One region of the Mesorhizobium sp. B3-1-7 genome, then DNA from elsewhere that is predicted to be linked to it. Evidence: riboswitches for the same ligand, from Rfam matches in the RefSeq annotation. Region 1 holds a riboswitch; the other holds the start of a gene.
The links. A riboswitch is a leader RNA that binds a small molecule or an ion and turns the genes downstream of it on or off. The one in region 1 is predicted to bind thiamine pyrophosphate.
Positions count from the first base shown of each region.

Region 2: another riboswitch for thiamine pyrophosphate. It lies ahead of thiB (thiamine ABC transporter substrate binding subunit); the one in region 1 lies ahead of FJ417_RS23585 (YkoF family thiamine/hydroxymethylpyrimidine-binding protein).

Region 1 is NZ_VFTL01000030.1:70,866-86,251, forward strand. Features, by position in the region: gene FJ417_RS23540 (GcrA cell cycle regulator) at 110-958, opposite strand; gene FJ417_RS23545 (hypothetical protein) at 1,046-1,342, opposite strand; gene FJ417_RS23550 (hypothetical protein) at 1,339-1,620, opposite strand; gene FJ417_RS23555 (S24 family peptidase) at 1,701-2,333, shown strand; gene FJ417_RS23560 (tetratricopeptide repeat protein) at 2,528-7,045, shown strand; gene FJ417_RS23565 (hypothetical protein) at 7,135-7,839, shown strand; gene FJ417_RS23570 (ABC transporter substrate-binding protein) at 7,896-8,912, opposite strand; gene FJ417_RS23575 (ABC transporter ATP-binding protein) at 8,909-9,682, opposite strand; gene FJ417_RS23580 (ABC transporter permease) at 9,679-10,584, opposite strand; gene FJ417_RS23585 (YkoF family thiamine/hydroxymethylpyrimidine-binding protein) at 10,613-11,221, opposite strand; TPP riboswitch at 11,212-11,324, opposite strand; gene FJ417_RS23590 (hypothetical protein) at 11,544-11,888, shown strand; gene FJ417_RS23595 (hypothetical protein) at 12,042-12,251, shown strand; gene FJ417_RS23600 (porin) at 12,258-12,758, opposite strand; gene FJ417_RS23605 (porin) at 12,778-13,278, opposite strand; gene FJ417_RS23610 (DUF2934 domain-containing protein) at 13,656-13,901, opposite strand; gene FJ417_RS23615 (hypothetical protein) at 14,021-14,230, opposite strand; gene FJ417_RS23620 (DUF1236 domain-containing protein) at 14,362-14,661, opposite strand; gene FJ417_RS23625 (DUF982 domain-containing protein) at 14,875-15,225, shown strand.
Region 2 is NZ_VFTL01000006.1:183,640-199,025, forward strand. Features, by position in the region: gene FJ417_RS07380 (ABC-F family ATP-binding cassette domain-containing protein) at 1-1,758, opposite strand, end outside; gene FJ417_RS07385 (thiamine diphosphokinase) at 1,760-2,404, opposite strand; TPP riboswitch at 2,541-2,646, shown strand; gene thiB (thiamine ABC transporter substrate binding subunit) at 2,689-3,699, shown strand; gene thiP (thiamine/thiamine pyrophosphate ABC transporter permease) at 3,921-5,543, shown strand; gene thiQ (thiamine ABC transporter ATP-binding protein) at 5,540-6,328, shown strand; gene FJ417_RS07405 (M48 family metalloprotease) at 6,482-7,948, shown strand; gene FJ417_RS07410 (caspase family protein) at 8,021-9,988, opposite strand; gene FJ417_RS07415 (RNA polymerase factor sigma-32) at 10,160-11,023, opposite strand; gene FJ417_RS07420 (amino acid ABC transporter substrate-binding protein) at 11,329-12,102, shown strand; gene FJ417_RS07425 (ABC transporter permease subunit) at 12,265-12,945, shown strand; gene FJ417_RS07430 (amino acid ABC transporter ATP-binding protein) at 12,942-13,712, shown strand; gene FJ417_RS07435 (CarD family transcriptional regulator) at 14,012-14,593, opposite strand; gene fdxA (ferredoxin FdxA) at 14,966-15,304, opposite strand.

The sequences.
Region 1 (15,386 bases):
CGCGGCGTTTCGTCCTGCCGTCGTCGGCGCTATCCCCGTCCGCTTCGCGGACACCTCTCCCCCGCCATCGGCGGGGGCGAGGAACACAAGCGCGCATACGCCTCGCCTCTCACATCCCCCTCCCGCGATGGCCGTGGAACCTGGCATGGTGATGCGCGCAGTAGCTTCGCGTGCCCGCGGTGCGCAAACCGCAGCACAGCATGTCCGGTGCCGGGCGCGCGCCGGCGGGATCGTCTTCCGGCGTTTCGCGCAGCGCCAAGTCGAGCGGCGCGCGGCAGCGGCCGAACAGGCAGTCGAGGAAACGCATCGCCGCGACATGCGGCTGGCGTCCGGGGTTTACCGGCGGCGGCGGCGCGGGCAGCTTGTAGCGCTGCGCTTCGGATTTCTCGCGCCCGCCGGGGGTGAGCCAGGCGGGTGGAAGCATGCGCGCGGGTTTGCGGGGTTTGGGTTTCTTGGGCTTGGGGGCGCGGGCGGTGACGGCGTCCGTTTGTGTGGTGATGCCACAGGCTGAGAGGTCGGCCGGACAGCGCTCCCCTCTGTCCTGCCCGTCCTCCGCAGCAGTTGCGCTACAGCTGCGGAGGGTGGACCGGGCATCGCCCCCAGTTGGGCGGAGATCAAGCACTTCAGCGCCGGCGCCTTCCGCCAACTCGGCGTATCTGGCAAGTGCTGCAGGTTCGGAGAGCGTCACGCTTCCAGCGGCTACCCTGGCGCGCCGGCCGGGGCGATCCGGCCGTGCGGCATGCTTCCTCGGCCGGCCGCCGGCGCGGCCGCCCTTGGGGTTGGCGAAGCCGATGGCGCTCAGGCCCGCGTTGCGGTGGACGATGCCGATGATGGCGTTGCGCGAGACCGGAGCGCCGCGCAGGGCGCTGAAGCGGCCGGCGATGCGCGAGGCCGAAAGCCCCTCCTTCAGCCAGGTGGCGATCTCGTCGATTTCCTTTTGCGTGTAGGCGGCTGCCATTCTTCTCATTCCATTTTCTTGTCGAAGGCGCGGACAAGCGCCAGGGTTCGGCCGCGAGGCCGCGGTCAAGTCAGCGATCGGTTGAAGTCAGGCGGCGCCGGTCAGTCGAAGCAGCGCTGCCTCGGCCGCGGCGTGGGTCAGGCCCGACACCGCAAGACCCGTCGCCCGGTCGAACAGGATGACGGTTCCGTCCTCGGTGCGAATGCAGGATGCGCCGCCACAAGTGGCGGCCGGAGCCGGGGGAGGAACGGCTCCGGCCGCTCCGGTGAACCGGGGTGCGGGCGGTTCGACCGGATCCGGGGCAAGCGCCCCGGAAAGCGCCCGGACCGGGGAGGAGGACGGTCCGGGCGATTGGAATTCATGGATCGAGGGAGGCGCGTTCATGCCGCCTCCTCTTGCATGGCGGCCGCGGCGCGGCCGGCCAGCCATTCGTAGCTGACGCCGGCGATGCCGTGCCTGCGGCTTGCCGCCATCACATGCGGCCAGTGCTGCGGCGCGATGCGGCCGCGCCGGCGCATCTGCCGCGCCGCCTCGTAGCCGCAGCCGACATCGGCGGCGAAGGCGCCGATACTCCGCGAGGAATCAATAAGCTCCGGAATGTCGGCGGGCTGGGCGGATCCGCCGGCGGGCGATGCGGAAGAGCTTGCGGAATGTACGATCATGCGTTAAGCGTACGTTATGTACGAATGACGCGCAAGCAAAATCGTACACTTTGGACGATTATTTTCAGGCATTTTGTACGATGATGGAATCCCGGCACAGATTGCAGCAGGCGCGCGCCCAGGCCGGCTATGCCTCGCCCAGCGATGCGGCGCGGGCCTTGCGCGACATCAACAAGAACACGCTGATCAGCCATGAGAACGGCAACCGGCCATTGTCCCGGAAAGCGGCGGAGAAATACGGCCGGCTGTTCGGCGTCGACCCCGGCTGGCTCCTGTTCAATGCCGATGGCGCGGAAGCGGCGCCCGTCAGCCTCATGCCCTCGCCCGTCACCGTCGACGTGCCGATCGTGTCGTGGATCAGCGCCGGCGAGCTCGGCAGCCAGGACAGCGTGGTCAACCTCTCCGACTATCCGACCATCCCCACCGCCGACCTCGAGGAGGGCGAATGGATCGCGCTGCGCGTCGACGGTCCGTCGATGAACAAGATCTCGCCGCCGGATTCGATCATCTTCGTCAATTTGCGCGACAAGCGGCTGGTGACCAATGGCTGCTACGTGATCTCGGACGAGACGGGACGCGCCACCTACAAGCGCTACCGCCCGAACGACAACCCGCCGTTCCAGCCGGCGTCCTATATGGATATCCCGCCGCCGGAGCTGGAGGGCGCGATCACCATCATCGGGCGGGTGAAGCGGTCGATGATCGATATGTGAGCCGCTGGGAGCGATGCCGCCAAGCTGAGGCGCTGCTTTGCTTCCCTCTCGCAAGGTCCTCGCCAAACTCCATTTGGCCCACCCCAAGGGCATAAATGCAGCCACCGCAATTTCTGCTTGCATTAGGGAACAAAAACAGAACTATATAGGTATCCGCGAGAGCAGTCGCGGTCACTCCGGGGGGAGGATCAATCATGTCACGCCACACCGGCGCGTTGACGCGCGCGTTTGTTGCCTGGGTTCCGAGCGGGCCGCTCCTGGCGCTGGCAGGGGTGGTTGTGCTTGGTGCTTTCGGCAGCAAAACATTCGCGGCTGGCAAAGACTACAACACTTGCTTCAGTGAGAGCAAAGTCTCCGCCGACCGGCAGGTTGCCGCCTGCACCGCAATCGCCGAGGACAGAGGCGAGGTGCCTGATCTTCGCGTAAGCGCCTATTTTGTGCGCGGCCTGGCCTATGCACAGAGGAACGATATTGCCCACCTCATCGCCGATATGAACGAGGTAATCGCGATCGATCCGACTTACGTCCGCGCATTTACCAATCGCGCCATCGCCTGGGAGAGCAAAGGGGATTTCGACCGGGCCGTCGCGGACTACACAAAAGCGATCGCGCTTACGCCGGATGATGCAAGCCGATATGCCGATCGCGCGCGGGCGCTCAACAAGAAAGACGAGTATGATCGGGCTATCGCCGATTGCGACAAGGCGATCGACATCGATCCCGCCAATGAAATGGCCTATGGCGTGCGCGGCGTTGTGTGGGAAGACAAAGGCGACGCAGCGCGAGCCCAGGCCGACTACGACAAAGCGGAGAGCGTCCGTATTGACCCTATCGCTCCTTACCTAGACCGCGCCCGCTCATCGATCGCCGAGCGTGATCGCAAGCGAGCCAAGGCCGATTGCAAGCGCATCGCCAATATCGATGCGGACAAGGGGCGCGATTGCACGCGACTGATTGTCGAGGCTTTCGGTGAGCCGGGCGACGGCGCGACCGACCCAAACCCAGCTTCTGCTCAAAATGCGATTGGAGTAGAGTGGCAGGAAAAGGGCGACCATACCCGCGCCATCGCCGCATTCGACGAGGCGATCCGGCTCAATCCAGCAAGTTCCGCTTTCCACTTCAACCGCGCCAAGAGCTGGGCCTCAAAGAAGAATTATGCCCGCGCTATCGCCGATCTGGATGAAGCCGTTCGCCGCGATCCGGCCAACGCCCAAGCTTACCGCGTGCGCGGCATGACCATGGCCCAGATCGGCAATTCACGAGAGGCGTTAGCCGACCTCGACAAAGCGATTGCCATCAGCTCCGACGATCCAAAATCATATTTCGAGCGGGCAGTCGTCTGGGAGGCGAAGGATCCCGACAAGGCGATTGCGGACCTCGACAAAGCGATCGCGCTCGATCCGGCCAACGCCGACTACCGAAAAGAAAGGCTCAGCGTCCAAATCAGCAGGAGCAGGGCGAACGGGCAACCCGTGCTGCAGTCGCCGAGCGCTGCGACCAATCAGGCTGATGTCCCAGTCCCCGTTGAGCCGCAGCCGGCCAAGCCTACCCCGCCTCCCACATATGCGCCGCCGCAACTATATGCCAAGCAGGATAACTCCGCCGCCATTGCTTGGAACCTCAAATCGGGGTTGCAGGCGATGCAGGTCGACCCCAAGGGCGCGATAGATACATTCAGCTTTGTCATCGGCCTCGATCCCTACAATGCAGATGCCTATTACAACCGCTCGATCGCCGAGGCACTCGTCGGCAATTTCGACCTCGCCATCGGCGATTGCCGGCGAGCGGTCGAACTCGATCGGAAACGCGCAGGCACGTGTTGGGAAAATCTGCCTGGCCAACAGCCGACCGCTACGCAGCCAAACGGGGATCCGGCGACCGCCAAGACACTGCTCGAGCGCGCCCAGATGCGGTTGTCGAAATACGGCGTCGACGGCGCGCTGCTCGATTTCGACAAGGCGATCAGCCTCGACCCCGACAATGCCGACGCCTATCTGGGCCGCAGCCGCGCCAGGACGCTCAAGGGCGACAGGGCCGGCGCGGCGGCGGATTGCCGGCGCGCCGTGGAGTTGGATTCCACACGGTCGGCAAGCTGCGACGAGCAGGCTGCCGGCGATGAGGGCAAAACTGAACCGTCGCAGGACCCTGAGCAGCCGAAGGCGGCGGCCGCTGCTCCAAAGCCACAAATCGTCCGTCCGAATTTGGCGGCTACGGACGACACGCTGGCAGCAAAGACCTTGGAGACAAAAGACCAGCGCGCCCTGCAAGCGATCCTGGAAGGCGATGCCTGGCTGGACATGGGCAAATACGACAAGGCGATCGGCTCCTATGACGTGGTGATCGCGCTCGAACCCGACAACCGCTTCGGCTATTTCGGCCGCGGCAGGGCCAGGGCAGCCACACGCGATTACAGCCAGGCGATCGCCGACTTCGACAGGGTCATCCAACTCGCCCCCAATTTTGCCGCCGCGTATTTTCACCGGGGGCTCGCCAAGGTGACGTCTGGCGACGTCGATGGCGCGCTTGCCGATTGCGATCAGGCAGCGACGCTCGACCCGAAGGCGCGCGACGCCCACTATTGCAAAGGCATGGCCTGGCACGCCAAGGGCGACACCGGGCGCGCCATCGCCGCCTATTCGGTGGCGATCGGGATCGATCCCGGGCATGACGCCAGCTACTACGCGCGCGGCATGGTGCGGGCGGACCGGAAAGACTATGCCGGCGCCATCGCCGATTTCGATCAGGCGCTCAAGCTCGATCCCGGCAATGGTGATTATGCCGTAGCCCGCAAGGCAGCGGCGGACGTCAGCGGGGAGCCTGCCGATGGCATGACCAAAGCGGACGGCTCCGACATAACGGCGAACGAACAGAGCGCCACCGCAGTTGCGCCAGCAGAAACCCCGTCTGCGGTCAAGCCTGGTGCGAGTGACGATCTTTCGCTTGCCGATCCGAAGTTGGCGAAGCTTATCGACACCAGTGATCCCCGCGTCCTCGACGCGGTAGCCAACGGCGACAGCCTCTTGCACGAAGAAAAGTATGACGAAGCGATCGAGGCCTATGAAGAGGCCATCGCGATCGATCCTAAGAGCCCGCTCGCCTATTTCAGCCGTGGCAGGGCCTTTGATGGCAAGAAGGATTTTACCCGCGCGATCGCCGATTACGACAAGGCCATCGCCATTATTCCCGATGCGGCCGCGCCGCTCATGCGCCGTGGCCTGGCCAAGGCCGCGGCGGGCGACGCGGACGGCGCGCTTGACGATTGCATCAAAGCCATCAGGCTCGACCCGAAAGCGAGCGGCGCTTTCTTCTGTTCCGGAGCGGCCTGGTACGCGACGGGAGACCCGAAGCGAGCGATCGAGGCATTTTCAGCGGCGATCGAGATCGATCCGAAAGACGCCGCCAGCTACTACGGACGCGGCATGGTGCGAGCCGACGGCAAAAATTACGCCGATGCCATTGCCGACCTCGACCAAGCTGCCAAACTAGACCCGCACAATCCAAACTACGCCGCCGCGCGCAAAGCAGCGATGGCCACGCAGAAGAAAGGCGGTGCCGGCGGCAACGCGATCGCGCCATCCTCGAAGAAGCTAAACGCTCTGGTCGATCGCGGCTACGCCTTCTACTACAAGGGCCAATATGATCGTGCGATCGCCCAATTCAACAAGGCGATGGCGCTCGATCCGCAAGATGCCTCGCCCTATGTCGGACGGGCCATCGCGCTTGTCGACAAAGGCAAATACGACGCGGCGATCGAGGACTACAACAAGGTCATCGGGCTCTACCCTGACTACTCGGACGCTTACATCGGCCGTTCCGTCGCGTGGACCAAAAAGAACGAACCGGATCGCGCCATCGCCGATTTGAGCCGTGCAATCGAGCTCGACGCCAATGACGCGCAGGCCTATTTCGGGCGTGGCGGCGCCTTCGCTGCCAAGGGTGACTATGGCCGGGCGATCGCCGATTTCGACCAGGCGCTGAAGCTCGATCCGGAGATGAGCCTCGCCCGCAAGGGCCTCAAGCTTGCGGCGGCGGCGAAGGCAAAGACGTCAGGCAAGATCGAGAGCGGAGCGGCGACCTTGGCGGGTGGCATTCCGCCTGGAGCCAGGGCGGCTTTCAACAAGGCACAAGTGCTGGACGGCAGGGATGACTATGACGGCGCCATCGCGCAGTATGGCAAAGCGATTGCCCTGTTCCCCACCTTCCGAGACGCATATGTAGCGCGCGCCATCCTTTGGGAGACGAAGGGCGACTATGCCCGTGCCATCGCCGATTTCAGCCAGGCGATCAGTATCGGCCCCGACATCGGTGACACTTACAGCGATCGCGGCCGCGTCCTCAGCTACCAGGGGGACTATGACGGGGCATCGGCGGATTACGAAAACGCCGTCCGTCTCGATCCAACGAACGCAAGGATCTATGCCGGTCGAGGCATGTTCCGCATGAAGCACCACGAAGACACAGTGGCATTCAGCGATTTCGAAACGGTTCTTAGACTCGATCGCAATAACGTTTTCGGTTACTTCGGCCGCGGCACGATCCGCGCCCGCAAAGCGGACTATGACGGCGCCATCGCCGACCTCAACCAAGCGATCAAGTTAAGGCCAAATTTCGCTGGCGCATACAAATCGCGTAGCGCTGTGTGGGAAGCCAAGGGCGACCGCAAGCGTGCGGAAGCCGACCGCAAGAAGGCGCTGAGCCTTGGGGCAGAGTGAGAAGGGTGTCGGGGCGTAGGCGGATGTCACCTTGGAAATGGTTGCAAGTCGCGGCGGTCGTCCCCGTAAGCATCGTTGGGACTAACGTGATGCCAACGATGTTCGGCAGCGGCAGACATCACCACTATCAGTCAGTAAAGATGCCGCCCCAGACGCTGACCACCGCCGACATCGATGCCGAGATCCGGAAGCAGGATCTCCAGATATTCGAGGCTATCGCCCGCGAATTTCCGGACGACTACGATGCGATGCTGCGCAAGATCACTGCCGCGGCCCAGGCCGGAAGCCAAACAGAAGTGCGCGATATCAGCAGACAGGCGGTCGCCGATCTCAGGCATAGATATGCGCCACTCCTACCTACGACCCCCGACAGCAACGCTTCGGAAGCGCTTTCGGCGCAACTCGACATGCTCAATCATGTCATGGCGCGCGAAACACCGGCCACCTGCAACAATTACCTGCGCAACGGACCGGACGCGATCAGTGCGCCCGGCCACGATTTCCTGGCTGACCTGGACAGGATCGGCGCCACGCTGTTCCGCGCCTTCGGCGCCGCCAAAAGAAGCGGTCTACCGGCGGCCGTGCCCAGCGATCAGGACTGGTCGCTGGTCGCCGACGTTTTCACAAAGATCGGCGGCACGTCGGCCGAGATGGAGGCTATCTCGAACGCCAACCAGGACTTCCCGGGCCTGTGCCCGGCCGTGGCGAGATTCTATGAGGCCGCCCTGTTACTGCATGGCGAACCCGGGTGGCACATCAAAACCGCGCTGCTTCGCGCCATCGTTGAGAATTAGGCTCTGCACCGGATTTCCGGACGGGTTCCGGCGCGACACCGCGTTCCTTCGTCCTCTCAGGCGCCCAGAAACTCGTTGCTGAAATATGCCTCGACGTCCGGCTTCGCGGTCAACGCCTTGCCATTGCCGTCGAGCAATATCCCCGACGAGAACAGATACCCGCCCATCGCCTCCATCTTCGCCTTGTCCATCGTGCCGATGGCGCCGTTGGCACTCTTCAGGAAATGGCCGTCGTTCAGCGCCTTCAGCGAGGCGTCGATCAGCGCCGGGTTGGCGAGTGTGTCCTTGTTGGCGGCGATCAGCAGTTCGCCCGCCTCCAGCGCCTGATCGACCGCGAAGGCATAGCCGCGCCGCGTCGCCTTGACGAAAGCGGCGGCGGCTTTCGGATTGGCGCTAAGGAAGGCGTTGCTGGAGGCGATCAGCGTGGTGTGCTCGTCCGGCACGCCGTAGTCGGCGTAGCGGAAGCTGCGCTGCTTGAGGCCTTTCAGTTCCGCTTCGACACCTTCCCATGTCGAGACTTCGAGCGTGAAATCGACCGAGCCGTTGGCCAGCGCATCGTATGCGGACGTCCCCAGCGTCACGGTCGAAAAATCGCCCTTGCCGCCGTCATGGCGGATGATGGTCCGCAGCAGCGCGTTTTCCCAGGCGCTGCCGAAGCCGCCATAGGTCAGGCCGTCGAGATTTTTCGGGCTCTTGATCGCCGCGCGGTCGGCGTTGAAGACGACGCGGCCGGTCTCCGACTGGACGACGGCGTAGACGGCCTTCAGGTCGGCGCCAGCACTCTTCTGGGTGAACAGGCCGAGCGAGCCGGAAATGCCGAAATCGGCGACACGGTTGGCTACCAGCGTGCCGGAGCCGGTATCGCCATAGGGCAGGATTTCGACGTCAAGGCCGGCGTCGCGATAGAAGCCTTTGTCGCGGGCGACGAACAGGCCGATGTGGTTGGTGTTGACGGTCCAGTCGAGCGCGACCGTGATCTTTTGCAGGGTGGCGGCACAGGCGTGCGTGACAGCCCCGGCAAGAGGCAAGCCGGCGGCCAGAAACAGCGCCTGGCGGCGGGTCAGATCGGTCATTTCAATTCTCCATCGGATGGTCGGAAATTCGGATCGGACTGGCCAAGCAGCGTGTCGAGGATGCCTGCCTCGATCGCCGCGGCCTCGCGGGCAAGCGCCGCGCTCTCGGTGCGCGGGCGCGGGAGTGGCACGGCCACCTCACGCACCACGCGCGCGGGCCGCGCCGAAAGCACATAGATACGGTCGGACAGAAGCACTGCTTCGCGCACGTCATGGGTGATGAGCAGCGCCGTCCAGCGATGGTTTCGCCACATCGTCTCCAGCCAGCGCTGCATGGCGGCGCGGGTGAGCGCGTCGAGCGCGCCGAACGGCTCGTCGAGCAAAAGCATGTCGCGCTGCTGCACCACGGTGCGCAGGAGCGCGGCGCGCTGGCGCATGCCGCCGGACAGTTCGGCCGGCCAGGCGCGCTCGAAGCCGGCGAGGCCGAATTCGGCGAACAACGGCGCCACGCGCTCGCGCGCCGCGCGCCGCTTCATGCCCTGCACTTCGAGCCCCAGCGCCGCATTGTCGATAACGCGCCGCCACGGCATCAGCGCGTCGCGCTGCGGCATGAAGGCGAAGCGGGCGCCATCGAGCGGCGCGCCGTCGAAGCGCATCTCGCCCTCGCCCCGGATCGCGCCGGTGAGCAGTTGGAACAATGTCGACTTGCCAGCGCCGGAGGGACCGAGGATCGAGACGAACTCGCCCGCGCCGACATGGAGCGAGACGCTGGCCAGAACCTGGAGCGCGCCGAAGTTCTTTCGCACGTGGCGGAGCTCGAGCCGGGTCATGGCCGGCGCTCCCCGACAGGCTTGTCGCCGTCGCGCCCCGCCCTTTCGCCCTCTGCATTTTCCCAGGGCATGGCGAGACGCTGGACGAGCACGGCGAGGCCGAACAGCGCCAGCGTCAGCGCCGAGCTGACCGCGACGGCGGCAAGCACCAGGTCGGGGCGGAAATTGTTCTTGGCGCTGAGCATGTAGATGCCGAGCCCCTTCGCGGCGCCCGCATATTCGGCGAAGATGGCGCCCACCACGGCATAGGTGATGGAGATGCGCAGTCCGGCGAAGAAATAGGGCAGCGCCGACGGCAGCCGCGCCAGCCAAAAGACGCGCCAGCGCCCTGCTCCCATGGCGGCGAGCATCTGGCTGATCTCCTTGGCCGTGGCGGCATAGCCTTCGACCAGCGCTACCATCATCGGGAAAAAGGTGACCAGCGCCACGAGCAGGATTTTTGGCAGCAGCCCGAAGCCGAACCACAGCACCACCAGCGGCGCGATCGCCACCAGCGGCAAGGTCTGGCTGGCGATCAGCAGCGGGAACAGCGCCCGGCGCAACGGGGCCAGGAAGTCGACCAGCGCCGAGAGGATGAAGGCGGCAACGAGCGAGCAGGCAAAGCCCGCCAGCGTGGCGCGGATGGTGGGCAGCGTGTTGTCGGCAAGCGCCGAGCGGTTCTCCCAGGCTTGCGCCAGCACGCGCGAGGGCGCGGGGAGCACGGTGGACGCGATGCCGCTGAGGCGGGCGTAGAGCTCCCAGGCGATGAGGAGAAGAGCGAAAGCGATGGCGGCGGGGAGGCTTTTGGCGAAGGCGTTGGCAACAGCTGATCTCCCCCGCAAGGGGGGAGATTGGACGGCATCCCGGCTTTCGCCAATCGCCGAAGGCTCTTCTTGCGGCGTAGAACCGAACGAAACAGCCATCACATCTACCTCGGCAGCGCTACGCGGCTCAAACCGCGGTCGGGCTGTTCGCCGAAATCGTTATGTCGAGCGTCACGTGGCCCGCGCCGGGGCCGAAGCGGCAGAAGGCTTCGGCGAGCGTGGCGAACACCGCGCCGGCATCGCCGCGCAGCCTGGTGCAGAAATTCTTCGAGCGGTCGAAGACGCCGGAGTTTTTCAGGAAGTCGATGCAGCCATAGATCTCGTCCATGTGGTCGCCGGTGCCCATCACATAGAGCGAGAATTGCGCCGCTACCGGCTGGTCGGTCGAGGGCGTCGCCTCGACGGCGCGGAGCGCGGCGCGCTTGCGCTCCTCAAGCGGAATCGCCGGGCCGCCTATCTCGTCCGAGCGGCAGATCGGGTCGTCCGGCTCGCCGGGGCAGCCGCGCGAGACCGCGGCCGACAGCACGCAGTGCCTGCCGCTCTTCGCCGCCGCGACGAACAGGTCGCGCATGGCGGGAAAAAGCACTTCGGGCGGCCCGACCAGCAGCGTCGAGATATCGTCGGTCTCGATCCTCAGCCTGTCGCGGTAAGGATCGAGCGCGCCCAACGCGCCGAGGATGACGCCGACGAAATCGTCAGCCATGGGATAAAGGGAAATCTGTGCGCCGGAAAACATGGCCCGCCTCGCTCCGCTGGTATTATCCAGATCAGCTTTAGGGTCCGGAGGCTTGCCGCCGCCATCTCAGCCCCGACCGTACGGAGCACCCCTGTGGATGGCCGCGTTAAAGCACTGTTCGAGCGAATGGGAAAGCGGTTTTTTGTGAGGCCAATTGAGCCAAGGGCCCCATCTCCCTAAGGGAGATGCCGGGTTACAAGATTTTCGCAGATTTCTTATAACCGCGGTATCGCAACCGCAATGTCGTTCAAATTGTACGAATCCGGCTTGATTGTTTTTCGTACATAAAGTACGATATTTCCCTTCCTTTGAGGGGACTTGCTTGAATACCGCGAACCGTGGCGCTTTCGCCGACCTCTCCCGCCCTTTGCTCTCGCCATTGCCGTTCGCCGAGCGCGAACGCGTCGCCGGCGCCTGGCGCATGGCCAGCCAGGACATCGCCGACGACATCCGTTTCATCCGGCAATATCTGAAGGTGATCGCCGAGAAGGACGAGCGGCTTTCGACCGGCACGCTGGTGCATGGCCGCGCCTATGTCGAGGCCTGCGCCGCCTGGCTCTCGGAGACGGTGGCGCGGTATCTGCGCAATCTCAGGCTGATCAGCGAATGCGAAAGCGCGATGATCGCGGCCGGCATGAGGTTTGCCCGGTCGAGCGATGCGTGGTGAGGCAGGCAGCTCCCCCTACAACCCTTGGGCCTCCCGTCGAAAAATGCATCGTTTCATACAATTGGCAATTGGTGGACGCGGCTGAGCGGCGGGTGGTTAAATTCGTCTCAGGCGAAGGAGGGTAAAGCCGCGTACCAGGGAGGAATTCGTTTGATGGACCAGCGTATCGACATCGGCATACAGCCTGACGACCAGCCCTACGAAGTCACGTCCTTCGCCAGAAAGCATGGCTTGGCGATCCCCGTCGCGGACGCGGTGCTTTTCGCCAGGGGACCGTCGCCGTCGCGGACCGCCTGCGATATGGCGGCGCTGGCTCTCATTTGCGCGGTCGCGCAATACGCCGGAAAGCAAGGGAGACGGTAGCCTCCCCTACCAGCTGAACTGCAGCCCCACATTGCCGCCGACCTGGCTGCCGGCGAAGGCAATGCCGAGCGTGCTGGTCAGCCGGCCGCCATGGTCGAAGCCCTCGCTCAGCACCGCGGCGCCCGTGATGCCGAAGGCATTGGCATAGCCGGCATTGCCCCAGTTGACGCGCACACCGAAATGCTCGCCCTGGACGAGATCGGGCGCTGCGAGCGCGGCCGAGATCGAGGCGTTCTCAAAGGCGCGCGTGATGCGGTTGTCGATGTCATCGACGTGGGCCGCGAGCGCCGTCTTACCGACCTCGGTCATCTCGCCGCCATTGCCGTCGTCGACCTGCTTCTTGGTCACGCCAGTCTGGGCATTGATGCAGGTGTCCGTGCCCGGACTATAGTAGTAATTGGCTCCATAGGCGGAGCAGATCTTGACATACGCGACTGCCGCCTGGGATGGCGCCGCAAGGAGCGTTGCCGCGCCGAGGATCGCCGGCGCAAGAAGATATCTGAACATTGATTGCCCCCGGTCGCGCTTACCAGGTGAACTGCAGGCCGGCATTGCCGCCGACCGTCTTGCCGGAGAAGCCGACGCCTGCGGCGCCGGCCAGCCGACCGTTGCCGCCAGACATGAAGCCCTCGCCAAGAACCGCCGCGCCGGTGACGCCCATGGCGTTGGATTGACCGGCATTGCCCCAGTTGACGCGCACGCCGAAATGCTCGCCCTGCACCAGGTCCGGGCCGGCCAGCGCCGAGGCCACCGATGCACCCTCGAAGGCGCGCTGGACGCGGCGGTCAATGTCGTCGACCTTGCCCGCCAACGCCGTCTTGCCGTCGACCACACCGTCCTCCGTCAAGCTGCGCGTCTCGCCCGTGTTGGCATTGATACAGGTGGCGGTGCCGGGACTGTAATAGTATTGCGCGCCATAAGCCGTGCAGACCCTGACGTACTCGACCGGCGCTGCCTGGCAAGGCGCAGAGAGACCGCCCGCCACAGCTAGAAACGCAAATGAAATGACACGGTTGATACCCCGCATGCCTGATCCCCGAAGTTGGATGTTGAGAGAAAGCCTCGCATGAAAAAGGCGCATGCGAGCGCGCGGAGTCAACTGCGCCTTCCGCTCAATGCCTGACTTTTACTGGGAGCATTTCATCTATTGAACACATATTGCAGCCAAGCTACAGTAAACAGTTCAACCTGATCAGTAATTCCCCGATGATTTGGAGCTGTGACGTCGAGGCTTATTAACACTCTCTAATATCAAGCGATGCCGGGCGATCTGCCCGGCAGGCTCGCGGACATAGGCCCGCGCAGCTGGCGCGGGCCGCGGCTTTGCAGGTCGCCGTCGCGCCGCCGGTGGGTCAACTATGCGGCAGACGGTCTGACGACTGCCCGTAATCCTTTAGGACGCGATCAGCCCTTGGCTTTCGACTTGGGTGGCGCCTTGGGGGCCTTGGCAGGCTTCTCCGCCTTCGCGGCCTTCGGCTTCTCGACCTTGGCGGCAGCGGCCTTCTTGGCGGCTTTCTTCGGCCTGCCCGCCTCATCGATCTCGGCCGTCGCCTGGTCCCAGTGCTCCATATGCGCGCCTTCAGGCCGGCCGGCCTGCTCCCAAATCTCGTGCGCGCGTTGGCGAATGCGTTCGTGCCTGTCGTCCGTCACTTTGTCGCCTCCTACGGTTTGGGACTGTTCCCCAGCCAAACATTAGCCGAATTTTCGCGTGCCGTCTTGGGTGTAGACGCGGCGCGCAAACGCATCTTGAAGCAATATCCGGTGATGGCTCACTTCTCGTCGGAAAGCACCGCGATGCCGAGATACGCGGCCTTCTTGACGATCAGTCCGGCCAGGTCGGCGTCGGAACGATCGGTTCCGGTGCGCTCGCGCAGCAGCGCGACCGCCTGCTTGATCGACAGCAGCCCATCGCCGCGTTCGGCCAGCAGCCTGTCGACTTGGCGGGCAATGTCAGGTGATTCGACGTGTGGATGATGCATGGCAACGACTCCTTCCGCGCTTCGTTGCCTCCCAAACCGCTGTTTATCTTAGGCCTTATGCCCGGATACGAGAAGAGCCCGATCCTTCCCCGATGCTCCGGGGAGAGGATCGGGCTCTTTCAGGACTAAATCTACTCGATCACCTGAACAACGCGGCGCGTGCCGGGATCGATCAGCACCGTATGGTCATTGACGACCGCATAGCGGTACTGGACGTCCGGAACCTGCTGCAACTCGACGGTGTCAGGCACGGTCGAGCCGACGCCGAGCTCGAGGCCGAGCACATTGACCGAGGCGATCGGATGCTTGTGGACATATTCCCTGACCACGGTCTGCTGCTCGGGGGTGACGATCACCTCGTCCGCGGCCGCGATGCCGATGCCGGCCATCAGAGCCAGGCCGGCGACAGCTGGAATGAGGGTGGTTTTCATCGTTTATCTCCTGTTGCGTTGGCGAGCTCCGCCTGGCCTCCGCGGGGCGGAAACACGGGCAGGTCGAACATGGGAGCTCCCGGGGCAAACGCCGCCGGCAGGGTGTTGTTCCGTCAGCCACGACTAATTGATTTGGCGGAACCTTCGCATCGGCTCCGCATTGGAAGGCATTGAAACTGCCCAAGTCTTTGAAAATCAAAGGATGCCGCAGTCATGCAAGAAGGCCCCATCAGAAGCGACATCGAACTTCGGGCCCCCGTGGCCATTGCCGTGGGCGCCGGCTTCAAGCGCGAGATCGCCACGCTCACCGGGATGCAGAACTTTCTCAAGGAATGGCCGCAGGCCACGCGGGGCGATAGCTACGCCAACGCATTCCGCGCCTGTGAGGCGGCGCGGACCGGAGAGATCGATCTCGACAAGGCGCGGCAGGCGTTCCTGGTCTTCGCGCGGAAGGCTGGAATCGAATGGACCGGCGCCGATCCGGTCGCGGTGCTGCGCGAAGCAAAGATCAGGCGAAGCCGGGTACGCGAAAGCCGGGCACAGAACCGACACGTGCCTGGATAGTCCCTCGCCGGGCAAAGGCCGGTCGGCAGCGACGGGCATGACGTCCGCAGGGCCAGCGGCGCCCGCTGGAGCGGCAGCGTCTGTTGATCACGCCTCACAACGCGTATGACGACCATCCGCCAGGACGCCGTGCGCATTGGCCTTGACCGCGAGTTTAGGAT
Region 2 (15,386 bases), on a different contig from region 1:
GGCCAGCGTCGTGCGCTCCTTGTCGAGCGCGGCAATGGTCTTCTGGAACGAGGCCGGGTCGCGCTCGTAGAAGGACGGGTCGGCGATGTTGTTCTCCAGCCGCGAGATCGAGGCCGTCACCGCCTCGATCTTCTTGGGCAGCGAGTCCAATGCGAATTTCTGCTTGAACGAGAGCTTTTTGGCGGGGCCTTTGGGTGCTGCCTGTTCGGCTTTCGATCCAGCCTCGCTCGCCTCGGCCTTCGACCTCGCCTTGCGGTCTTCCAGCTTCGAGCCGCCGCGCTGCGCCAGCATGTCGGAATAGCCGCCGGCATATTCGATCCAGCGGCCGTTGCCGTCCGGCGCGATCACGCTGGTGACGGTGCGGTCGAGGAAGTCGCGGTCGTGGCTGACCAGGATCACGGTTCCGGCAAAGCCCGCGACCAGTTCCTGCAGCAGTTCCAGCGTCTCCATGTCGAGATCGTTGGTCGGCTCGTCGAGCACCAGCAAATTCGCCGGCCGCGCCAGCACGCGGGCCAGAAGCAGGCGCGCGCGCTCGCCGCCGGAAAGCTCGCGCACCGGCGTGCGCGCCTGCTCCGGCTTGAACAGGAAATCCTTCATGTAGGAGACGACATGGCGCTGCTCGCCATTGACAACAAGGTTCTCACCGCGCCCGTCGGTGAGGTAATGCGCCAGCGTCTCGGCCGGGTCGACGGACTCGCGCTTCTGGTCGAGCGTCGCGATCTCCAGATTGACGCCGAGCCGCACGGTGCCGGCATCCGGCGCCAGCTCGCCGGTCAGCATCTTCAACAATGTCGTCTTGCCGGCGCCGTTCGGGCCGACCAGGCCGACGCGGTCGCCGCGCTGGATGCGGGTCGAGAAACCCTTGACCACGGTGAGCTCGCCAAAGCTCTTGTCGATGCCCTTGGCCTCGACCACCAGCTTGCCGGATTCGGCTGCATCGCTCGCCACCATGGTGGCAGTGCCTTCGGCGCCGCGATGGCTGCGGAAGCGCTGGCGCATGGTCTGCAACTCGCCGAGGCGACGCATGTTGCGCTTTCGCCTGGCGGTCACGCCATAGCGCAGCCAGTGCTCCTCGCGCACGATCTGGCGGCCGAGCTTGTGCTGCTCGCGCTCTTCTTCTTCCAGCACCTGGTCGCGCCATTCCTCGAAATGGGCAAAGCCCTTGTCCAGCCGCCGCGTCTGGCCGCGGTCGAGCCAGACGGTAGCGCGCGTGACGCGCTCGAGGAAGCGGCGGTCATGCGAGATCAGGATGACGGCGGAGGAGGTGCGGGCAAGCTCCTCTTCCAGCCATTCGATGACCGACAGGTCGAGATGGTTGGTCGGCTCGTCGAGCAGGAGGATATCGGGCTCCGGCGCCATGACGCGGGCAAGCGCGGCGCGGCGCGCCTCGCCACCGGAAAGATCGTTCGGACGCTCCTCGCCGGTCAGGCCGAGATGCTCCATCAGATAGGTGGCGCGATGCGGATCGTCGGCCGGGCCGAGGCCCGCCTCGACATAGGCGCGCACGTCGGCGAAGCCGTCCATATCCGGCATCTGCGGCAGATAGCGGACGGTCGCCGAAGGCTGGCGAAACACCTCGCCGTCCTGCGGCTCGATCATGCCGGCGGCGATCTTGAGCAGGGTCGACTTGCCAGAGCCGTTGCGGCCGACCAGCGCGATTTTCTCGCCTGCGGATGCGCTGAGCGCCGTGCCGTCCAGCAGCGGGGTGCCGCCGAAGGTCAGTTTAATGCCGTCGAGATTGAGGAGTGGCGGCGCCATGTTAGCTTTCTGGAAGAGGATAGGGGTGGGCCAGAAGCAGCGCCCGGCCGCGCTCCAGCGCGATGCCGAGCCGCCCTTTGACCTCGTTTGATATAGTGAGCGAGGAGCCGAACGCCACCTCGACGCAGTCGAGCGGCCATTTCGCGCCGGTCACCGTCAGGCCGGCGAGCTCGGAGAAGCCGAGCACCGAAAACAAGGTGCCGTCGTCATAGTCGAAGCCGGCCTTGCCAGGCAGGATGGGAACGCCTTCCTGCGCGCCGCTGGTCAGCAAGACCTCGGTGCCGGCCTCTGCCAGCCGAAGCGCAAGCGCCAGGTGCAAGAAAGCATGGTCGGCGCGCTTGCCGCCGAAGGCGCCGGCCAGCACCAGGCTGGTGGCGCCACGCTTAAGCGCTTCCGCTATGGCGAGCTCGCCATCGGTCATGTCCTTCTCGGCCGGGAAGACTTTTCGCGGAACGGCGGCGAGATCATCCGGTAGATTGGCAGGCACCGAGTCGAAATCGCCGACCCACAGCTCCGGCACCAGTCCAAGCATGCGAGCATGGCCGATGCCGGCATCGGCGGCGATGACGCGCGAAGCTTCGATCTGGCGTTCGAGCCGGGGCGTGCGAATAAGCTCGCCGCCAAGCAGGATGGTGAATGTGCCCATGGCCGTGGCCCTTACCAGCCCTCCAAGCGAAACGGAAGCCGGACGGCCCGCGCTTCGGTTGCGCGCCTGCTGTCCGAACATTAGCTGCCCGGCAAACTTCCGCTTGCGCGCCGCTTCGGCGGGGCCTATCTGTCGAAACGCTCTAACGGGGTGCCGGACGTGATCCGGCTGAGAGGCGATCAAGCCAACCCGCTGAACCTGATCCGGTTTGTACCGGCGGAGGGATTAGACGTTTCGGACCATCCGGCGCCTCAATCCTTGTCATTCGAACGAAGGAGGCGCCGATGCGCGCAATGCTGTCCAATCTCATTCTCGCAACCGGTCTTGTCTCGCTTCTGGCGAGCGTCGCGCCTGCAGAGGCAAAGGACAAGCTCACCGTCTATACCTATGAGAGCTTCACCGCCGACTGGGGACCCGGCCCGGCCATCAAGAAGGAGTTCGAGGCCGAATGCGGCTGCGATCTCGAATTCGTCTCGGTGGCCGACGGCGTCGCCCTGCTCAACCGCGTCAAGCTGGAAGGCGCCAGCACCAAGGCCGACATCGTGCTCGGCCTCGACACCAACCTGACGGCAGATGCCAAGGCGAGCGGCCTGTTCGCGCCGCATGGCGAAGTCTCCGGCATCAACGTGCCCGGCGGCTGGAGCGACGACACTTTTGTCCCCTTCGATTATGGCTATTTCGCCGTCGTCTATGACACACAAAAACTGAAGACACCGCCCAAGAGCCTGAAGGACCTGGTGGAGGGCGCCGGCACGGACAAGATCGTCATCCAGGATCCGCGCACCTCGACGCCCGGCCTAGGCCTGCTCTTGTGGGTGAAGTCCGTCTATGGCGACAAGGCGCCGGAGGCCTGGGCAAAGCTCAAGACGAAGGTGCTGACGGTGACGCCGGGCTGGAGCGAGGCCTACGGCCTGTTCACCAAGGGCGAGGCGCCGATGGTGCTCTCCTACACCACCTCGCCGGCCTATCACATGGTGGCCGAGAACACCGAGCGCTATCAGGCGGCCTCTTTCGAGGAAGGCGAGTACCTGCAGATCGAGGTTGCCGGCATCACCACGACGGGCGCGAAGAACCCGCTGGCGCAAAAGTTCATCGCCTTCATGACCGGACCGAAATTCCAGGACGTGATTCCGGAGACCAACTGGATGTTCCCGGCCGGCAAGACCGACAAGCCGCTCAACCCGGCCTTCGACAAATTGGTCAAGCCGACCAAGACCTTGCTGTTCAGCCCCGAGGAAGTGGCTGCCAACCGCAAGGCCTGGGTGGATGAGTGGCTGGCGGTGATGAGCAAGTAGGGCTGCGATGCTTGCGCCGAGGCCCCCCTCTCTGTCCTGCCGGACATCTCCCCCTCTAGGGGGGAGATTGGCTGTCACGCCGGCCTTCGCCAATCTCCGGCGTTGCAGGATCGAGCGCGGCGTCGAAGTTGCTAATCTCCCCCCTAGAGGGGGAGATGTCCGGCAGGACAGAGGGGGGCGCGAAGGAACGCGGCGTTTGCTGAATTCCACCAAGGTGCGACGTGCAAGCCGCCGCGCACCCTGACTCCCGCATCCCCGCCGGCGTCATCGCCCTTGCCGCCATCGGCTTCCTCATCAGCGGCGCCTTCGCCGGCCTCGCCGTCGAAGGCGCGCAGGATCTCTCCGGCGCTGCCGCGGCCTTCGACAGTTATCTCTTGCGCGTCGCCCGCTTCACGCTGTGGCAGGCGGCTCTGTCGACGCTGCTGTCGGTCGCGTCGGCGCTGCTGGTCGCGCGCGCATTGTCGAGACATCCGGCTTTTCCCGGGCGTCGCCTGATCCTGCAATTGTTCACCGTGCCGCTGGCCTTGCCGGCGATCGTCGCCGCGCTCGGCATATTGGCGCTCTATGGACGGGCGGGGTATCTTGCCGGCGTCTTCGCCGAACTTGGCGGCGGGGATTGGCCGGGGATCTACGGCCTCTCCGGCATCCTTGTCGCGCATGTCTTCTTCAACCTGCCCCTGGCCACGCGCCTCTTCCTCGAGGCGCTGGGCACCGTTCCCGCCGACCAGTGGCGGCTGGCGAGTCAGCTCGGCATGGGCGCGCGGCCGGCCTTCCGGCTGATCGAATGGCCGGTACTGCGCGCGGCCCTGCCGGGAATCGCCGGGTTGGTCTTCATGCTCTGCATAACCTCCTTCACCATCGTGCTGACGCTGGGTGGCGGTCCGGCCGCGACGACGCTGGAGGTCGCCATCTACCAGGCGCTGCGCTTCGATTTCGATCCCGCGCGCGCCGTGGTGCTGACGCTGCTGCAGATCGCGCTCACCTTCGTCGTGGTCGTCGCGCTCACTCGGCTCGGCGCCAACACGGTCGGCGATGCCAATCTGCCGGTGGCGCCACGCCGCTACCTTTCGGCGGAACGGACCGAAAGCGTGCTGAACGCCGGCCTCATCGCGCTGGCCCTGCTGTTCGTCGCCGGGCCGATGCTGGCGACCGTGCTTTCAGGCCTTCAGGCCGACCTCGGCCGATTGGCGGGTGAAGCGGCGGTGCGTCGCGCGACGCTCACCAGCGCGGGCCTCGCCCTGCTTGCGGCGTTGCTCAGCGTGACGTTGTCGCTGGCGCTGATCGCGGCGCGGCGCGCGCTGGCCCTGCGGCGCCGGGCAGGCGGCGCCATGGGCCTGCTCGAACATGCCGCCGACACCGGCGCCGGCTTCGTGCTGGTCGTGCCGCCAATCGTGCTTGGCGCCGGCTGGTTCCTGTCGCTGCGCCACGTCACCGATGTCTTCGCCATCGCGCCGGCCATGGTCGTCGCCGTCAACGCGGTGATGGCGATGCCCTTCGCCATCCGCGCCATTCGTCCGGCCTATGACGCGGCGAGCGAGCGCCACGAGCGGCTTTGCCTGGCGCTCGGCATATCCGGCTGGACCCGGCTCAGCCTGATCGACTGGCCGTCGCTCAGGCGGCCCCTGGCCACCGGCTTTGCCTTCGCCATGGCGCTGTCGCTCGGCGATCTCGGCGTGATCGCGCTGTTCGGCAGCGATTCCTTGCAGACCTTGCCCTATCTACTTTTGGCGCGCATGGGCAGCTACCGGACAGCCGACGCAGCGGGACTTGCCTTGCTGCTCGGCCTCGTCTGCCTGATGCTGGTGGTCGCCGCCGACTGGCTGGGGCGAGAAGGAAAGTCATGACGACGAGCATCGATGGCGCCGCCGCGCAAAAGGGCCTCACCGTCGCGCTGGATGGCGTCTCGTTCAGCTATGGCGAATCCTCCTTCAGTTTCGACGTCGAATTCGCGGCCGGCAGGATCACCGCCATCATGGGGCCGAGCGGCTCCGGCAAGTCGACGCTGCTCAATCTGATAGCCGGCTTCGAAACGCCCGATGCGGGCAAGGTGCTGATCGGCGGCGCCGATGTCGGCAACACGCCGCCTTCGGCGCGGCCGGTGTCGATGGTGTTCCAGGAAAACAATTTGTTCGCGCATCTTTCGGTCGAAGCCAATGTCGGGCTCGGCCGCTCGCCGTCGCTCAAACTCGGCGATGCCGATCGCGCCGACGTCACCGAGGCGCTGGCGCGGGTCGGTCTTGCGGGCAAGGAAAGGCGGTTGCCGCGCGAGCTTTCCGGCGGCGAGCGGCAACGCGTGGCGCTGGCGCGGGTGCTGCTGCGCGACCGGCCAGTCTTGCTGCTCGACGAACCTTTCGCGTCGCTCGGCCCGGCGCTGCGCGACGACATGCTCGACCTTATGGCCGGCATCCATGCCGAGCGCGAAATGACGGTGCTCTTCGTCACGCATCAGCCGGAAGATGCGCGCCGCATCGGCCAGGACGTGGCTTTTCTCGACGAAGGCACGATCGCGGCAACCGGGCCGGCGGATGATTTCTTCGATCGGTCTGGACCGGACGCCTTCCGGCGCTATATCGGCGATCGAGGCGGCACCGTTGCCGGATCACAACATATTGCCTGGAAGCGGACATAATTTACGGCCAAACCGGCAACGGGCGATCCGGCGTTTGCTTGCCTTGTCCGGGGGAGTGTGGCTAGGTCCGGCCATGCTGGTCCGGCTGGGCCGCGATTTGCCGAAAGAGTTCGAAAGGAAGCCGATCTGTCGACCGGCGCTGAGAAGGTTTGGATGAAGCCGCTGGCACGATTTCTCGCGCTGGCGAGCGTTGCCGTGCTGGCCAGCTGCCAGATGTTCACGCCGCCGGACGTGCAGGAAAGCGGCTTCCAGCCTTCCGACAAGCCGATCACCGTCGACAATGTCGTCGCCAACGCCAAGCTCGCCGAAATGGCGAAGGCGCAGCATCCGCGGATTCTCGCCACCTATGGCGGCGAATATTCCGACCCCAGGCTCGAACGCATGGTGGCCAAGGTCGTCGGCAATCTGACGGTGGTGTCGGCCAACCCTACCCAGACCTATCGCATCACCATCCTCAACTCGCCCAACGTCAACGCCTTCGCGCTGCCGGGCGGCTATCTCTATGTGACGCGCGGCTTGCTGGCGCTGGCCAACGATTCGTCCGAGCTTGCCGCGGTCATCGCGCATGAGATGGGCCACGTCACCGCGAATCACGGCCTGCAGCGGCAGCAACTCGAAGCCGAGGAAGGCTTGGCGACCAAGGTGGTTTCCGATGTGCTCGGCGACAGCCCGACGGCCAAGGCGGCGCTCATCCGCGGCAAGCTCAGGCTTGCGCAATTCTCGCGCAACCAGGAACTGCAGGCCGACGCCATCGGCATCAAGTCGATCGGCGAGGCGGGCTATGATCCCTATGCGGCGGGTCGCTTCCTGCAGTCGATGTCGGCCTATACGGATTTCCGCTCGGTCAGCGGCGCCACCGACGCCAGCCTCGACTTCCTGGCGACGCACCCCAACACGCCGCAGCGCATCGAGTTGGCGCAGCGCCTTGCGCGCAATTTCGGCCCGCCCGGCGTCGGCACGCGCGACCGCGACGCATTTCTGGCCGGCATAGACGGCCTGCTTTACGGCGACACGCCGGAAGAAGGCTATGTGCGCGGCCAGACCTTCATGCACCCCAATCTCGGCGTCTCCTTCACGGTGCCGGACGGCTTCGTCATCGACAATTCGGCGGCCGCCGTCACCGCGACCGGGCCTGGCGACATCGCCATCCGCTTCGACGGCGTGGCGATCGACAAGTCCGTCTCGCTCACCGATTACATCCGCAGCGGCTGGGTGGCGGGGTTGGAAGACGCCAGCGTGCGCCAGGAGACGATCAACGGCAACGATGCGGCGACTGCGCATGCCAGCGCGCAAGGCTGGCAGTTCGACATCGCAGTGATCCGCGCCGGCGGGCAGGTCTACAGGCTGCTGACGGCCGCGCCCTCGGCCAGCACTTCGCTGGATTCAGTCGCGCGCTCGGTCAGCGGCTCCTTCCGTGTGCTGAGCCCGGCCGAGAAGGCGGCGCTGAAGCCGCTGCATATCAGGGTCGTCACTGTCCAGGCCGGCCAGACCATGGGCTCGCTCGCCGCGCAGATGGTCGGTGTCGACCGCAAGCTCGACCTGTTCCGCGTGCTCAACGCCATGTCGCCGGGCGCGACAGTGTCGTCGGGCGACAAGGTCAAGATCGTCACCGACAGGTAGGACTCGCGAATTCGCACCAACCAGGCGCCGTCGGCTATTTGAACAATCGCCCGGGCCGGGAGCCGTTGTCCTTCACAAGCCGTCACTACCGGTGTCGCCGCCGTCACCTTCGCCGTCGCCGGTATTGCCACCGCCGGTGCTGGCAGCGTGGCTACTGCCACCAGTCCAGGATGTCCTCCCGGTTCCCGTTGGCATCGGCTTGACCTTTGGTGCCCCCGGAATTGTCGGTGTGACGGTCTTCGGTTTCGACACGGGCACGCGCACCACTTTTATCTTCGTGATGACCTTCGGGGCCTTGCACGCCATGACCACGGGGGTGGTGCGCGCGGGGTGCGCGGAAAGACCGAGAATGCCCATCGAATAGACGTCTTGCCGCTCCATGCCGGCTTTGAGGAAAGCCAGGGCGCGGGCCGGGTCGGCGGGCACGCCGTTACGGCCTTCCGTGAAGATCACGGCAAGCTCCTTCATGGCGTCGACATGTCCCATCGCCGCTGCCTGGAGCAGCAGGTCCAGGCCCTTGCCGGTGTCGCGCTCGACGCCGATGCCATTGAACAAAGCGCGTCCCCAGGCGGCCAGGGCGTAGGGGTCTCCCTTGTCCGACGCCTTCGAATAGAGGCCGTTCGCCTTCGATGTATCGACAGCCGAGCCGAGCGTGAACAGGGCGCGGATATGTCCCTTGTCCGCGGCTTCCTGGATGGCCTGCCTGGCCTCGTCGATCCTGCCCGCCGCCAGCAGCGCCCGCCCCAGTTCGTAACGGAAGCGCGCAATGTCGGGGTATGACTTCACCGCCGCCTCGCAGCTCTCGAGAGCCCCGCCGCCGATCTCGTTCGGCAACCGTCCCGGGACGACGCCCTGCAGGTCGAGCGGCTCGCCAGCGGCCTGGTCGCAAGGGTCGACGCCCGGCGACAGTTTCATCGTCGCCCGCTTCGCGGCGTTGCCCACGCGGATCTCGAAGCCGACTTCGACGGGAGCGGCCGAGCCGATCTGCGGCTCGTAGCGTAGACTGTCGACCTCGGCGGCCATCAGGCTCGATTGCGGCGACAGGACGCGACCGGGCAAGGACAGCGTTCCGGTCGCCGGGTAGCTCGCAAGCTTGACGCTGATCGAGGCATCCTTGGCCGGAAGATCCAATTTCAGCGGAACCGGGCCGACGCCGACCGGGACGCGGATATCGCGACTTCCAATCGCCTCGGCGACATCGGTAACCTGGATTCCGCGCTCGGCCACCTGCTCGTTCTGCTGCGCGTCGGAAGGCGGTAGCGCTGGTTGCTCCGCCCCGCGCATCAGCACGACATCGTCGATCAGCGAGGAGTTCTCCCACGGAACCTGCTTGCCGTTGGTGGCCTTGACCACGTCGCGGCGCACGGCCGCCATGACCGAGCGTATCTCCTGGTCCGGCGCCAGCGCGCGGCGAGAGAAGGACGACGAGAACGGGCTGAGATCGCCGGAACCATCATAGGCGACCGCCCCCGGCTCGGTTGCATAGGCAATCAGCGTGTTCTGCGAACCTGTTACCTGCGCAAGTCCGCTGTCGCCGGCGACGATCAACTGGTCGCGCAGCCAATAGTCCTTGCGCGGGAAGGGATTGTTGCGGCAGGCGTCGAGGATGATCATCTGGATCTTCGATCTCGAGCGCAGTTGCCGCAATATGTCGTCGACCTTGATGGCCTGGACCTCCATGTCGGCCGCATCTTTCAGCGACGCATCGACCGGAATCAGGAAATTCTCGCCGCCGATCTGAAAGCCGTGTCCCGAATAGTAGACGACCGCGAGATCGGCGCCGTCGGCCGCCGCCAGATAGTTGCGGAACCGCTCTTCGAACTGAAGCCTGGTCAGGTCCTTGGCGGCGAACACCTCGAAGCCGGCCAGCCGGAACGTATTGGAGACGTCTTCCGCGTCCTTGTCCGGATTCTTGAGCGCCGGGATTTCGCGATATTCGGAATTGCCGATGACAAGCGCAACCCTTCGATCGGCGTGCGCTTCGAATGTCGTGAGGCCCACGAGGAACAGGGTTGCAAGGAGCGCGCAGCATCGCAGCATGGCAGATCCCCCATATGTTATGATCTGGAGGCGTCAAAAAAGCCGATTGCGGCGCAGCGGTCTGTTAAAGAGCTCACAATCAATATGCGTTATCGAGGAAAAATCGCCTCGACGGCGAATATATTCTTATTTAATAAATTTCTTATCTTTGATTTTTTAATTACATTAATTTCAGGCCGCTTCCGCCAAAAATTCCGGATTCTGCTTCACAAGGGCCAGCTTCAGCTTTTCCATGGCGCGGGCCTCGATCTGGCGGACGCGTTCCTTGGAGATGCCGAGCTGTTCGCCGAGCGCTTCCAGCGTGGCGCCGTCGTCGCTCAGCCTGCGCTCCTCGATGATGTGAAGCTCGCGGGCGTTGAGCGCGCCGAGCGCGCTCTTCAGCCAGACTGCCCGGCGCTGGATGTCGATCCGGTCGCCGACGATCTCGTCGGGGAGCGGGTCTTCGGAGACCAGGAAATCCATCCGCTCGGCGGCACCGTTCTCGTCGGCCAAAGGCGCGTTGAGCGAGCTGTCGGGCGAGGACAGGCGTGAATCCATCATCGCCACGTCGGCTTCCGGAACGCCGAGCGCGGCTGAGACCTCGCGATAGAGCGTGGCATTGGAGAGCGGCTCGGCGCCGTTGGCGAGGCGGGCGCGCAGACGCCGCAGGTTGAAGAACAGCGCCTTCTGCGCCGAACTCGTGCCGCCGCGCACGATCGACCAGTTGCGCAGGATGTAATCCTGCATGGAAGCGCGGATCCACCAGGTGGCATAGGTCGAGAAGCGCACTTCGCGCGCGGGCTCGAAACGGGCGGCAGCCTCGAGCAGGCCGACATGGCCCTCCTGGATAAGGTCGCCGAGCGGCAGGCCGTAATGGCGGAATTTCGAGGCCATCGAGATGACCAGGCGCATGTGGGCGACGGTGATCCTGTGCAACGCGTGCTGGTCGTTCTCTTCCTTCCAGCGCAAGGCGAGGACGTGCTCCTCGTCGCGCTCGAGATAAGGAGCCTTCATTGCCGCCCGGACCAGCGTCCGTCCTGCCGCGCCCTCGATCATGCCGGCTCCTTTTGGTGGTGAGTGAGCTTACAGCGGTTGAAAAGATGCCGCCGCGCCCTACAACAGCCATGCAACGTGTCAGGCGCATCGATGGTTCCGCCGTCCGAGGGGGCAAATATTGCCAGCGGGAACGTTTTGTTATCGGCCCGAAAGAGTCGCTTGGCGGTTATCAGGCAATTTTGAGAATCAGATTTCTGGCAGAGCCGATTTTTGAAATCTGGTTCCTTATTTCGCGGCCTTCTATCTGTCAGTTTCCGGCTCTTACAATCGCGCCGGGGCACCGGTCAAAACGGGATCACAGAAAAATGAAATGGCTCAAATCGCTCCTTGTCGCCGGAACGTTGCAGGTTCTGGCGGTCACGGCCGGGCATGCCGGCGCCAATCTCGACCAGATCAAGCAGGCGGGCGTCATCAAGGTCGGCACCGAAGGCACCTACGCGCCCTTCACCTATCATGACGAATCCAACGCCCTGGTCGGCTTCGATGTCGAGATCGCCAAGGCCATCGCCGACAAGCTCGGCGTCAAGGTCGAGTTCCTCGAAGGCAAGTGGGACGGGCTGATCGCCGGCCTCGACGCCAATCGCTACGACGCCGTCATCAACGAGGTCGGCATCACCGATGCGCGCAAGGCCAAGTACGACTTCTCCGATCCCTACATCGCCTCGAAAGCGGTGCTGATCGTGCGCGGCGACAACACCGACATCAAGACCTTCGCCGACCTCAAGGGCAAGAAGTCGGCGCAGTCGCTGACCTCCAACTTCGGCAAGCTCGCCGAGTCCAATGGCGCCGAGCTCGTCGGCACTGACGGTTTCGACCAGTCGATCCAGCTTCTGCTCACCGGCCGCGCCGACGCCACCATCAACGACAGCCTGTCCTTCCTCGACTTCAAGAAGCACAAGCCGGACGCCAATGTGAAGATCGCCGCGCAGGAAGAGAATGCCGACTATTCCGGCGTTATCGTGCGCAAGGGCGATCCGGAGCTGGTCGCGGCCATCAACAAGGCGCTGGCCGACATCAAGGCCGACGGCACCTACCAGAAGATCGCCGACAAATATTTCGGCCAGGACGTTTCGAAGTAAGGCAATCGTCCTCTGTTCGGAAACCGGCGGGCCGTCAAAGACGGCCCGTTATTCTTTGCACGATATTCATGCGCCGCCGTCTTTGACGGCCCGTCGGCTTTTGCATGATAGTCAGTCCATACGGAGGAACGCGCCGCCGTATCTGGAAGGGAGAAGCGCTCCGTGCCGCACTGGCTGCAATTGATGCTGGAATCGTTGCCGACGCTGTTGTGGGCGGCGCTGATCTTCACCGTGCCGCTGACGCTCCTGTCCTTCGCGCTCGGGCTCATCGCCGGACTGGCGACCGCGCTGATCCGGCTGTTCGGTCCAAAGCCGCTGGTTGCGCTGGTTCGCTTCTATGTCTGGATCTTTCGCGGCACGCCGCTGCTCGTTCAGTTGTTCCTGATCTTCTACGGCCTGCCGTCGGTCGGCATCCTGCTCGATGCCTTTCCCGCCGCGCTTATCGGCTTCACGCTCAACATCGGCGCCTATACGTCGGAGATCATCCGCGCCGTCATCGGCTCGGTGCCGAAAGGCCAATGGGAGGCATCCTACTCGATCGGCATGACCTGGAGCCAGGCGATGCGGCGCACGATCCTGCCGCAAGCCGGCCGCGTCGCGGTGCCGCCGCTTTCCAACACCTTCATCTCGCTGGTCAAGGATACCTCGCTGGCGGCGGCGATCACGGTGCCCGAGATGTTCCAGGCGGCGCAGCGCATCGTGGCCACCACCTATGAGCCGCTGATCCTCTATGTCGAGGCCGCGGCGCTCTATCTCGCATTGAGCTCGGTGCTGTCGGCGCTGCAGGCGCGGCTGGAGGTGCGACTCAACCGCTATGGCGGGTTCCTGGAGGCCAACGCATGATCGGCCTCACCAACATCGAAAAGCGCTTCGGCGACAATCTGGTGCTGAAAGGCGTCACCGTCAGCCTGGACGAGGGCAGCGTGACGGCGCTGGTCGGCCCTTCGGGCGGCGGCAAAAGCACGCTCTTACGCTGCATCAACCTGTTGGAGATCCCGACGTCCGGCGCTTTGCGCATCGGCGAGGAGAGGCTGGAATTCCATCCGGGCATCAAGGTGCCGGCCAAGGACATCCAGCGCATTCGCCTGCAGACCGGCATGGTGTTCCAGAATTTCCAGCTCTTCCCGCATCGCACCGCGATCGAGAATGTCATGGAAGGGCTGGTGACGGTGCTGAAATGGCCGGAGCCAAGGGCGCGCGAGCGGGCCATGGCGCTGCTCGAAAAGGTCGGCATGGCGCACAAGGCCGATGCCTGGCCGGCGACGCTGTCCGGCGGCCAGCAGCAGCGCGTGGCGATCGCCCGGGCGCTGGCTCCGTCGCCGCGCGTGCTGCTTTGCGACGAGCCGACCTCGGCGCTCGATCCGGAACTGGCGCAGGAAGTGGTCGACGTGCTTGGGCAGCTTGCCCGCGAAGGCACAACCATGGTGATGGCGACGCACGATCTGAGGCTCGCCTCCAAGATCGCGCAGGAGGTCGTCTTTCTCGATGCCGGCTCGATCGTCGAGAAAGGCCCGGCCTCGGTCGTGTTCGACAATCCGGAGCGCGAGCGGACCAAGCGGTTTATCGCTTCGCTGCGGCAGGAAGAAGCGCAGAAGGAGTCTGGCGGCTGAGTCCTTTACCTCCCCTTTTGTGGGGAGACCGGACCGAAGGTCCGGGTAAAGAGCGGGGGCCGCCGCTTCTTCAAGGCTTTGTTTTCATGCATGTCGTTGTCGCAAAACCGCTGCACACTTTTGCGCGACATGCATTAAAGCAGGTCGCGTGAAAAAGGATTCACGCGACCTGCTTTAAGTTTTGATTTTAAGCATGTCTTTGTCCCGAAACCGGGTCCACTTTCGGGAGACATGCTTTAAGCCCAAACAAAAAACCCGACGCGAGGCCGGGTTCTTCGTAGTTCAATGAGCGAAAAAGCTCAGGCAGCTTCTTCCTGTTCGGATTCTTCGTTGTCGGCCTTGGCGCCGCGCTTCGGACCCTTGTTGAGGTTGACCTCGATGAGGCGAACCGCCTCGGTCTCCGACATGCGGTTCACAGCGGCGATCTCGCGGGCCATACGGTCGAGCGCGGCTTCATAGAGCTGACGCTCGGAATAGGACTGCTCCGGCTGGTTGTCGGCGCGGTAAAGGTCGCGCACCACTTCCGAGATCGAGATCAGGTCGCCGGAATTGATCTTGGCATCATATTCCTGGGCGCGGCGCGACCACATGGTGCGCTTGATGCGGGCGCGGCCCTGCACGACCTTCAGCGCGCGGTCGACATAGTCCTCTTCCGACAGCTTGCGCATGCCGATCGAGGTCGCCTTGGCGACCGGTACCTTGAGCCGCATCTTGTCCTTCTGGAAATCGATGACGAACAGTTCCAGCTTGTGACCCGCAACTTCCTGCTCGTCGATCGCCACGATCTGGCCGACGCCATGCGCCGGATAGACGATGAACTCGCCAGTCTTGAACCCGTGGCGGGCCGCGTTGGACTTCTTCTGCGGGGTGATCGTTGCCATTACGCCCTGAACTCCTTAGTTGTGCAGCCGGCATCATGCCGGCTCGAACCGATGGGGTCGGCGATAGCCGACCATTAGCCGCGCAACAGGATGAACCCACCGGAAAAGCAGGGACCGGCATACCGCACGAATGCGGCCGCCTGCCCCAGATCGCTCTGGTCCGGATCTAAAAGCTCACCTTTCAGTGATTTGGGGCGTTAGCGCCATAAATCGACGTTGTGTCACCGGCATGTTTCGTTGATGTAACACAAAAAGTCGGAAGAATCAAGGTTTTGCTGCGTTCGCTAACGCCAAACGGGGTCGCTGCCTGTCAAGACAGCAACCGTATCGGTCGCGTTACGTCGCGTCATGCCGGCGTCGCCGGCGCCAGCATCAATCGCCTTCACCGGGCTCCGGCGAGAAATATTTCTCGAACTTCCCGGCCTCGCCATCGAAGGTTTTGGCGTCCGCGGGCGGCTCTTTCTTGGCGGTGATATTGGGCCACTTCTCGGCGTATTCGGAATTGACCTGCAACCATTTGTCGAGACCGCCCTCGGTGTCCGGCTTGATCGCGTCGGCAGGACATTCTGGCTCGCACACGCCGCAGTCGATGCACTCGTCGGGATGGATGACGAGCATGTTCTCGCCCTCGTAGAAACAGTCGACCGGACAGACCTCGATGCAGTCCATGTATTTGCATTTGATGCAATTGTCGGTCACGACATAGGTCATTGCAGGCTCCGGAACGTCCCGATTTGCTCGGCTTTTTCAGGTTGAGGTAACGCCTTTGCCGGCTGCTTGCAAGGGCAGCGCA